Regions from separate parts of the Mesorhizobium sp. BR115XR7A genome, predicted to be linked through region 2. Evidence: predicted binding sites of a transcription regulator. Region 2 holds the regulator's gene; the other holds the start of a gene.

Region 1 (4,897 bases), on a different contig from region 2:
CGCCTCGGGGAACCAACACTGATTCAACCCGATGGCCATCGCTTGGTTCCCCGCGGGCTCGCGCCCGCCACCGCCGCGAGGCGGACCGCTGAAGATCAGACGGACCTGCCGCCTCGCCCCGCCTGCAGCGCATTGTCCATCGCAGCGGCCGGCGAAACCATATCCGGCAGCAATATGTCGTTGCGACGTGCGAAGGTGACCAGCGTCGCGCGCACCGTCTCCGGGTCGATCTCACCGGCGATGCCCGCCTTGCAGGCATTGAGGGCGACGGCATGAGCGCCGTTGCGGCTGGCGGCCGGCCAGTCCTGCAACAGCGCGTAGGCTTCCATCACGCTTTCGATCTTCCTCGGAAAGCCCATTCCGACCAGAATGGTCACCGGTTCTTCAAACTGCCAGCGATTCATGGCTTGTGCCTCCTCTCGATTGTGCGGACCCGCGGCGGGCCGAACACCGGAAGGCGCGGCCCGCCGCGTAAGGTTCATGGGACTGCCCGTAAGGTTCATGGGACTGCCCGTAAGTTTATGGGACTGAATGTCAGCGCTCAGCCGCCGGCCGAGGCCTCGGACGCCTCCGACACCTGTTGCGCGGCCAGGAACATCAGCGTCGCGGCAACGGTCCGCCGCTTCCAGCCGGCGGCTTCGGCCCTGTCGAGCAGTTCCGCCAGCAGCGGCTTCAACGCACCGCGGCATTCGCTTTCATAGGCCAGGAACTCCTTTGCCTGATGTGTCGGCGCGGGCACGGGCCCAAGGTCAGCAAGCGCATCCATATCTCTCTCCCTTCAACCGATGCCCGCTCCCGATCGAGGGAGCGGGCGGACTGGTCGGACCTCAGAAGTCCATGCCGGCGCCGGCCGGCATTGCCGGGCTGGCGGCTTCCTTCTTCGGCTTCTCGGCCACCATTGCCTCGGTGGTCACCAGCAGGCCGGCGACCGACGCCGCATCCTGCAGCGCGGTGCGCACCACCTTGGCCGGGTCGATCACGCCTTGGCCATAGAGATCGCCGAACTCGTTGGTCTGAGCGTTCCAGCCCCAGCCGAATTCGCTCTTCTCGCGCAGCTTGCCGACGATGATCGAGCCTTCAGCACCGGCATTTTCCGCGATCTGGCGGACCGGCGTCTCGATGGCGCGGCGCACGATCTCTACACCGGTCTTCTGGTCGGCATTGTCCGTCTGGACAGCATCGAGCGCCTTGGCGGCCCGAAGCAACGCGACGCCGCCGCCGGGCAGCACGCCTTCCTCGACAGCCGCGCGGGTCGCGTGCAAGGCATCGTCGACGCGGTCCTTGCGCTCCTTGACCTCAACCTCGGTCGAGCCGCCGACGCGGATCACCGCGACACCACCGGCAAGCTTGGCCAGCCGCTCCTGCAGCTTCTCGCGGTCATAGTCGGAGCTGGTCTCCTCGATCTGGGCCTTGATCTGCGCGACGCGGCCCTGGATTTCTTCCTTGCGCCCGACGCCGTCGACGATGGTGGTGTTTTCCTTTTCGATCACCACCTTCTTGGCGCGGCCCAGCATCTCCAGCGTCACATTCTCGAGCTTGATGCCGAGATCCTCGGAGATCGCGGTGCCGCCGGTGAGGATCGCGATGTCTTCCAGCATGGCCTTGCGGCGGTCGCCGAAGCCCGGCGCCTTGACGGCCGCGACCTTGAGGCCGCCGCGCAGCTTGTTGACGACCAGCGTCGCCAGCGCCTCGCCCTCGACATCCTCGGCGATGATCAGCAGCGGCTTGCCCGACTGGACCACCGCTTCCAGCACCGGAAGCAGCGCCTGCAGGTTGGCGAGCTTCTTTTCGTGGATCAGCACGTAGGGCTCGTCAAGTTCGACGCGCATCTTGTCCTGGTTGGTGACGAAATAGGGCGAGAGATAGCCACGGTCGAACTGCATGCCTTCGACGACTTCCAACTCGGTCTCGGCTGTCTTGGCTTCCTCCACCGTAATGACGCCTTCATTGCCGACCTTCTCCATCGCTTCGGCGAGGAAGCGGCCGATCTCGGCGTCGCCATTGGCAGAGATGGTGCCGACCTGCGCGATCTCGTCGTTGCGGGTCACCTTGCGGGCGTTGGCCTTCAGCTCGGCGACGACGGCGTCCACCGCCTTGTCGATGCCGCGCTTCAGGTCCATCGGGTTCATGCCCGAGGCAACGGCCTTGGCGCCCTCCTTGACGATGGCCTGGGCCAGCACGGTCGCGGTGGTGGTGCCGTCGCCGGCAAGGTCATTGGTCTTGGAGGCGACTTCGCGCACCATCTGCGCGCCCATGTTCTCGAACTTGTCCTCAAGCTCGATTTCCTTGGCGACGGTGACGCCATCCTTGGTAATGCGCGGCGCACCGAACGACTTTTCAATGACGACATTGCGCCCCTTGGGGCCGAGCGTCACCTTCACCGCATTGGCCAGGATATCGACGCCGCGCAGCATCTTCTCGCGCGCTTCGGTATGGAATTTTACCTCTTTGGCAGCCATTGGATCACTCCTCTATCTCTAGGCAGCATTCGTTGACTGGTGGATTTTCTAAGAAGCCGTCAGGCGGCCTTCTTCACTTGCGCGGTCTGTTCGATCACGCCCATCACGTCACTTTCCTTCATGATGAGCAGGTCCTCGCCATTGAGCTTGATCTCGGTGCCGGACCATTTGCCGAAAAGGATACGGTCACCCACCCTGACATCCAGCTCGGTCAGTTTGCCGCTGTCGTCGCGCGCGCCGGGACCGACGGCGATGACTTCGCCTTCCTGCGGTTTTTCCTTGGCGGTATCGGGAATGATGATGCCGCCGGAGGTCTTTTCCTCGGCCTCGATGCGGCGGACCAGGATACGGTCATGCAATGGACGGAACGCCATGTCGTTCTCCTCTTGGGACAAACAGGTTTTCAGCTTCCTCCACACCGGACCGGCAATTCGGGCCGATGCGGAATGCGGCGACCCTTTGTCAGGCATCGCGCGCGCATATCGAGCTAGTTTTCCCTTTTTTCGGTTTCAAGAGGCCGCCAGAAAATTTTAGCACTCACGCCGGCGGAGTGCCAACTCCCTGTTATGGCGGTCTTATTCGCTCTGCGTCGGGAGCCGCCGCTTGAATTTACGCCTAGATCCGGCAAAATTATCCGAGCCGGTACCATCGCCGGCGCCGGAACCGCTCACCCTCTGAAGGAGTTGTTTGCTGACGGCGCACATCGATGGGCCGAGAGACTTTTTCGCCGTTGCGGCCACCGCTGCCGCCGAAAGGAGACACGAATGATCGCAAGCGTCAGCAAGGAGTTCCGCCTCCAGATGGAAGGCTATGGCCTGACCACCGCACAAATCCATTACCGTCTGCCTGACCATCGGAGCCTGCTGCAGCTTTATGTCTGGCAGGACTACGACCTGGCGCCGGAGTTCCCCGAACTCAAGGGCTTTCTCTCCTATTGGGAGCGCGAATTGGACGGGCCGCTTCACTCCGTCCACATCGCCCACCACCGGCTCATCACCCCATCGGAATGGCGGGCGGTCGACGGTGTCATCACGGTCCAGTAAGGGCGGCGTCGTCGCGCGGTGCTGACCTCACCAGAAGCCGGCCAGCGAGCTCAGCATCGCCTTCGCACCCGCCGCCTGCGAGCAAGCTTCAGATACGATGATTGACCAGCGCGACGCCGAGCCCGACAAGGATCGAGCCGCGGGTTCCCGGCACCAGCCACCCGGCGCCGCTTGCCGGGGACCGCGCAAGCGGCGCCGAGGCGATGCCGGCCGCCGCCAAGTCCGTCATCGAGAACCAGCGGATCAGCGTTTGTCGATGAGATCGCGATGCGCCACGGCCGCCATGGCCGCCCTCACAGCGCCAAACTCCCCTGCTCCGCCCCCTCGGCATTGGGATCGCCGGGCGCCGTTGCCCAGGCGAGTTCGACCAGCGTTACGGTGCGCTTCCCCGTGCCGTCGACCTGGCAGACGATGAGGCCCTGCTCCTCGATATAGGTGAGCAGCCGCCGGGCGCGGCGCATGGAATGCGAGCCGTAGGCGCGGGCGATCGCGCCATCGCTCGGGCACGGCCAGCCCTCCTTCGCCGCGCGCGCGATCATCATGAACACGCCTTGCATGTCCTCCGGCAGCAACGAAGCGCGCACCGAGACGTCGCGCCACACATCGTCCTCGCTGGCTTCGGCCCCCAGCCCGGCACGGGCGCGCGTCAACATGCGGCGGAAGGCGGGCAGGTCCGGCACGACCGAGGCGAGCCCCTCGATGCGGCAGCGCACGACAAACTCCTGGTAGAGCACCCCGATCACGCGGAAGCCCGCGTCAGGTTGTGCAAGAATGGCGCGCAGCACGCGGTCCACCCGCTCGCGCCGCTCCGCCAGATCCTCGGCGCTGACTTGCGGCTCCGCCGGTTCGGGGCGGATTTCCAGCGCAGCCGACTTCGCCGCCATCAACTGGTCGAGCAGGTCCGGCGACGCCACCCGGCGCGGCGCGCGCATCGTCTCGGGCGGCGGGGCGGCCAGGATGATGGCGCGGGCATCCTCGAGCGCCGCCTCCGGCAGCGGCATCAGCTTGGGCGTGCCGTTGCGCGGGCTGGTGTCGGTCGGGCCGATGCGCAGGCCGAGCGGCCGGCGCGACAGTGCCGGCCCCAGCGCCATGAACTGGCCGCGCTCCAGATCGCGGAAGGCCTCCGCCTGCCGCCGCTCCATGCCTAGAAGATCGGCCGCGCGCGCCATGTCGATATCGAGGAAGGTGCGGCCCATCAGGAAATTGGAGGCTTCCGCCGCGACGTTCTTGGCGAGCTTGGCCAGCCGCTGCGTGGCGATGATGCCGGCAAGCCCGCGCTTGCGGCCCCGGCACATCAGGTTGGTCATGGCGCCGAGCGAAAGCTTGCGCGCCTCGTCCGACACCTCGCCGGCCACCGCCGGCGCGAAAAGCTGAGCTTCGTCGACCACCACCAGC
Region 2 (4,897 bases):
GATAGTCCTGGGGAAAGCCGGTGTCGGCGGGCAAATCCTTGCCATCGTAGAAGGCGATATTGAGCGGCGCCGAATGCGCCTGCATCAGCACGTCGGGACTGTCAGCCTTGCCGGCGAGATCGGACCGCTCGCCCCTGTGGCGCGGGTCCTCATTGTCGCCGATATAATACCAGGGCCAGCCATAGAAGGCGCCTTCCCTGACCGATGTCGCGTATTCGGCGGGCACATTGTCGCCGAGCCCGTCGCGCTCGTTGACGACACACCATAGCGCGCCGGTCGCCGGCTGGACGGTCATGCCCGAACAGTTGCGCAAGCCGGTGGCGACTGTGTGGCCGTTCTTGCCGTCGGGATCGAAGGCCCGGACCTCGGCCCGGCCCGCCTCGGAACCCCAACTGGCGCCGAGCGGCTCAGCCTTGACCCAGGCGTCGAGCCCGCCCCTGGGCCTCTTGCCCATGTCCTCGGCGACATTCGAGCCGGAGCCGACGGAAAGATAAAGTGTCTTGCCGTCGGGCGAGAAGGCGATGTCGCGGGTCCAGTGGTGGGTCGAAGGAATGTCGGCGACGATGGTTTGCGGCTCGCCCGAGGCCTTCAGGTCGCCATTGCCGTAGGCAAAACGCACGATGCTGTCGCTGTTGGCGACGTAGACCCATTGCGGGTCCTTGCCAGGGGGATAGAAGGCAATGCCATAGGGCCGGTTGAGGCCGCCGGCAAAGATGCTTTTCTCAGCGGCTTTCGCGCTGCCCTTCGCCAGGCGATAGAGGCGGAGCTGGTTGGCCTTGCTGTCGGCAATGAACAGGTCGCCATTGGGCGCGATGCGCACGACGCGCGGATTGTCGATCCCCGAGGCGATCAACTCGGCCGAAAACCCCGGCGGCAAATGCGGCTTTGCGTCCGCCGGCATGTCGATCACGCCGGCGCTGTTGGAGGCGGATTTGGTGACATAGGGTTTCGGCAGGTCTTCCGGCTTGATCAGCCGGCGCACGCCGGGCCTGTCCGCCCGCCAGTCGCCGAAGGCGGCCGGGCCTTTGAGCACAGGCTGGTCGGCTTGCTGGGCGAGCGCCGCGGTCGTGACAAACAGTGCGGACATCGCCAGTCCGGCCAATCGCATCACTTCCTCCAATCCGTCATGAAGGAAACCAACGATCGGTTTGCTCGTGGGTTCCGTTGCGCTCGATGCTCAAAACTTCTCGGATCAGGTCCCGGCAGCGTAAAAATCGTCGTCCAGGCGTTTTTCCAATTCAACGAGATCGGCCGGCAATGGGAGGCCCATGGCGCGCATCTCGCGCAGTTTTTCGCGCAGCTGTTCCTGAATTTCGTGCTGGTCCTCCGGCTGGTTGACCATCTCCTCGAGCAGCAGACTGATCTGGGCCTTGAACGATTCCAGCGCCATTCTTTTTCTCCTTTGCAGCCTGTCTGGATTACGGTCCCGCCAGGAAAGTCGTTCGCGGTCGAATTCCGGCATGGAAACCAAAGCAATAATTCCTCGGACTCCTTACCTCAGCATGCGGGAAATCAGCTGTGCCGTATAATCCACCATCGGCACGATGCGGGCATAGTTCAGCCTTGTCGGGCCGATGACGCCGAGCGCGCCGACGACGCGGGCGTCCTTGTCGCGATAGGGCGCCACCACCAGCGACGAGCCCGACAGCGAGAACAGCTTGTTTTCCGAGCCGATGAAGATGCGCACGCCCGATCCCTGCTCGGCGAGGTCGAGCAATTGGATCAGCCCGTCCTGCGTCTCCATGTCCTCGAACAGGTGGCGCAAGAGTTCGATGTCGGCCTGGGCGGTGACGTTTTCCAGCAGATTGGCGCGGCCGCGCACGATGAGCCGCGCCGGCAGGCCGCTTTCGGCCCCCGCCCACACCGCAAGCCCCTTCTCGACGAGGTCCTGCGACAGCGTATCGAGGGCGGCTCTCGTCTCTTCCTTGATGCGGGCGATCTCGGTGCGCGCCTCGGCCAGCGTGCGGCCACGAATATGCGCGTTGAGGAAATTCGAGGCCTCGTGCAGTTGCGAGACGGTGATGCCGGCGGGCAGCTCGACGACGCGGTTTTCGACATCGCCATTCTGCGACACCAGCACGGCAAGCGCCTTGGTCGGCTCCAGCTGGATGAATTCGATGTGCTTCAGCGCCACCTCGTTCTTGGCCGCCAGCACCAGGCCGGCGCCGCGTGACATGCCCGACAGCATCTGGCTGGCCTCGGTCAGCATATGCTCCAGCGTCGCGCCGGAGCCGGAGGCCCGCACCTGCGCCTCGATGGTGCGGCGCTCCTCGTCGGAGAGGTCGCCAAGCTCCATGAAGGCATCGACGAAGAAACGCAGGCCAGCCTGGGTTGGCAGGCGCCCGGCCGAGATGTGCGGCGCGTAGATCAGCCCGAGATGCTCGAGGTCGCTCATCACGTTGCGGATGGTGGCGGGCGACAGCGAGGACGGCAGGATGCGCGACAGGCTGCGCGAGCCCACGGGTTCGCCGTCCCGCAGATAGGAATCGACGATGCGCCGGAAGATGTCGCGCGAGCGCATGTCGAGCGACTGAAGAGCCAGCGACTGCGAGGCGGGATCGACTGCCTTGGTCATTCGGCTAAAAACCTCCGGTTCAAGGATATAGACTTCGGTGGGCCGCGCGCAACCCGGTGTCTGTGTCGGATCGCTCGGCCATTTTCCTTTGCGCCATGGGCTTGGTGGGGCTACAAGCCGGCCACGATTCAAAAAATGACAAGAAAGCAGGCCGAATGCGCCCCTCCAAACGCCAATTCGACGAAATGCGCGCCATATCCTTCGAGCGCGGCGTCTCCAAGCATGCCGAAGGCTCGTGCCTGGTGAAGTTCGGCGACACGCATGTCCTGTGCACCGCCAGCCTTGAGGAAAAGGTGCCTGGCTGGATGCGCAATTCCGGCAAGGGCTGGGTGACGGCCGAATATGGCATGCTGCCGCGCTCGACAGGCGAGCGCATGCGCCGCGAGGCCTCCGCCGGCAAGCAGGGCGGCCGCACGCTGGAGATCCAGCGGCTGATCGGCCGTTCGCTGCGCGCCGTGGTCGACTTGCAGGCGCTGGGCGAACAGCAGATCACCGTCGACTGCGACGTCATCCAGGCCGATGGCGGCACCCGCACCGCTTCGATCACCGGCGGCTGGGTGGCGCTGTATGACTGCCTGCGCTGGATGGAAGCGCGGCAGATGGCCAGTGTTTCGAAAGTGCTGAAGGATCATGTCGCGGCAATTTCCTGCGGCATCCATGACGGCCAGCCGGTCATCGATCTCGACTATATCGAGGATTCCTCGGCCGGCACCGACGCCAATTTCGTCATGACCGGCAAGGGCGGCATCGTCGAGATCCAGGGCACCGCCGAGGGCGAGCCCTTCTCCGAAGAGCAGTTCGCGGCCTTGATGGGCCTGGCCAAGAAGGGCATTTCCCGGTTGGTCAGCCTGCAGCAGATGGCGGTGGCTTAGTTTATTCATGCGGAGCCTGGGCACCCCCCTCTGCCCTGCCGGGCATCTCCCCCGCAAGGGGGGAGATCGGATGTTGTCGAGAGCTTCGCCAATAATCAGCATAGAATACCATGAGCTGGCGCTCACGCTGCCGATCTCCCCCCTTGCGGGGGAGATGGCCGGCAGGCCAGAGGGGGGTGCCTCGTGACTCCCTCTGCCATTCTTGAATCCGCCCTCTATGTCACCGACCTCGCTGAAGCAGAGGTCTTCTACACCGATATCCTCGGCCTCACCCTGCTTGGCAAGGTAGAAGGCCGCCACCTTTTCTTCCGCTGTGGCCCGGGCGTGCTGCTGATCTTCAACGCCGAGGCGACCAAGATTCCGCCGGCGTCCGATGCGCGGCTGAAGGTGCCGCCGCACGGCACGGTCGGCGAAGGCCATCTGTGCTTTGCCGCAAACGCCGCTGAAATCGACGGCTGGAAAGCCCATCTCTTGGCGAAGAAAATCGCCGTCGAAAGCGAATTCGAATGGCCGCAAGGCGGCCGTTCGATCTATATACGCGACCCTTCGGGCAATTCGATCGAGTTCGCCGAGCCGAGAATCTGGGGCCTTTGATGCACTCGCCAAACCTCCATACGCTTGATGGCAAGAAGATCGTCGTCGCCAGCCACAATGAAGGCAAGCTGCGCGAGTTCGCCGAGCTGATGGGACCGTTCGGCTTCGAGGCGAAATCGGCCAAGGCGTATGGCCTGCCCGAACCGGACGAAACCGGCACCACCTTCGAGGAAAACGCCTACATCAAGGCCTTTGCCGCCGCAAAGGCGACTGGCCTGCCGGCACTGTCGGACGATTCCGGCCTGTGTGTCGACGCGCTCGACGGCGCGCCCGGCGTCTATACCGCGAACTGGGCCGAGACTCCGGACGGTTCGCGCGATTTCGCCATGGCCATGCAGCGCACCGAAGTGGCGATGCAGGAAGTCGGCGCGGCCACGCCCGAACGGCGCACGGGCCGCTTTGTCGCCGTCATCTGCCTCGCCTTTCCCGACGGCGAGGCCGAATATTATCGCGGCGAGGCCGAGGGCACGCTGGTCTGGCCGCCGCGCGGCGAGCTCGGCTTCGGCTACGATCCGGTGTTTTTGCCCAATGGCTTCGACAAGACCTTCGGCGAGATGAGCGCGGAGGAAAAGCACGGCTGGAAACCCGGCCAGGCGACGGCGCTGTCGCACCGCGCCCGCGCCTTCCAGAAATTCGCCCAAGCCCGGCTTGGTTCGGTGAGGCCTGGCTCGGCATGATCGGACCCGGCACCACCATGGCGCTCGACCGCGGTCCCGGCTTCGGCGTCTACGTGCATTGGCCGTTCTGCGCCGCCAAGTGCCCGTATTGCGACTTCAACAGCCATGTCCGCCACCAGCCGGTCGACCAGGAGCGCTTCGCCGCCGCCTTCGAGGCCGAGTTGGCAACGATGCGCCAG

What was found. The regulator HrcA, encoded in region 2, represses chaperone genes, less so after heat shock. The targets are predictions, from matches to a motif close to GTTAGCACTCNCNNNNNGNGAGTGCTAAC.
Region 1: a site for HrcA is predicted at 2,989-3,017, ahead of LB557_RS07865 (co-chaperone GroES). Genes of this name have one in related genera too.

Annotation. Positions count from the first base shown of each region.
Region 1 is NZ_JAIUHW010000003.1:191,832-196,728, forward strand. Features, by position in the region: gene LB557_RS07850 (DUF982 domain-containing protein) at 96-404, opposite strand; gene LB557_RS07855 (hypothetical protein) at 542-766, opposite strand; gene groL (chaperonin GroEL) at 828-2,459, opposite strand; gene LB557_RS07865 (co-chaperone GroES) at 2,519-2,833, opposite strand; gene LB557_RS07870 (usg protein) at 3,224-3,502, shown strand; gene LB557_RS07875 (hypothetical protein) at 3,591-3,731, opposite strand; gene LB557_RS07880 (ATP-binding protein) at 3,796-4,897, opposite strand, start outside.
Region 2 is NZ_JAIUHW010000017.1:86,668-91,564, reverse strand. Features, by position in the region: gene LB557_RS28285 (PQQ-dependent sugar dehydrogenase) at 1-1,108, opposite strand, end outside; gene LB557_RS28280 (hypothetical protein) at 1,193-1,390, opposite strand; gene hrcA (heat-inducible transcriptional repressor HrcA) at 1,493-2,575, opposite strand; gene rph (ribonuclease PH) at 2,731-3,447, shown strand; gene LB557_RS28265 (VOC family protein) at 3,631-4,041, shown strand; gene rdgB (RdgB/HAM1 family non-canonical purine NTP pyrophosphatase) at 4,041-4,718, shown strand; gene hemW (radical SAM family heme chaperone HemW) at 4,715-4,897, shown strand, end outside.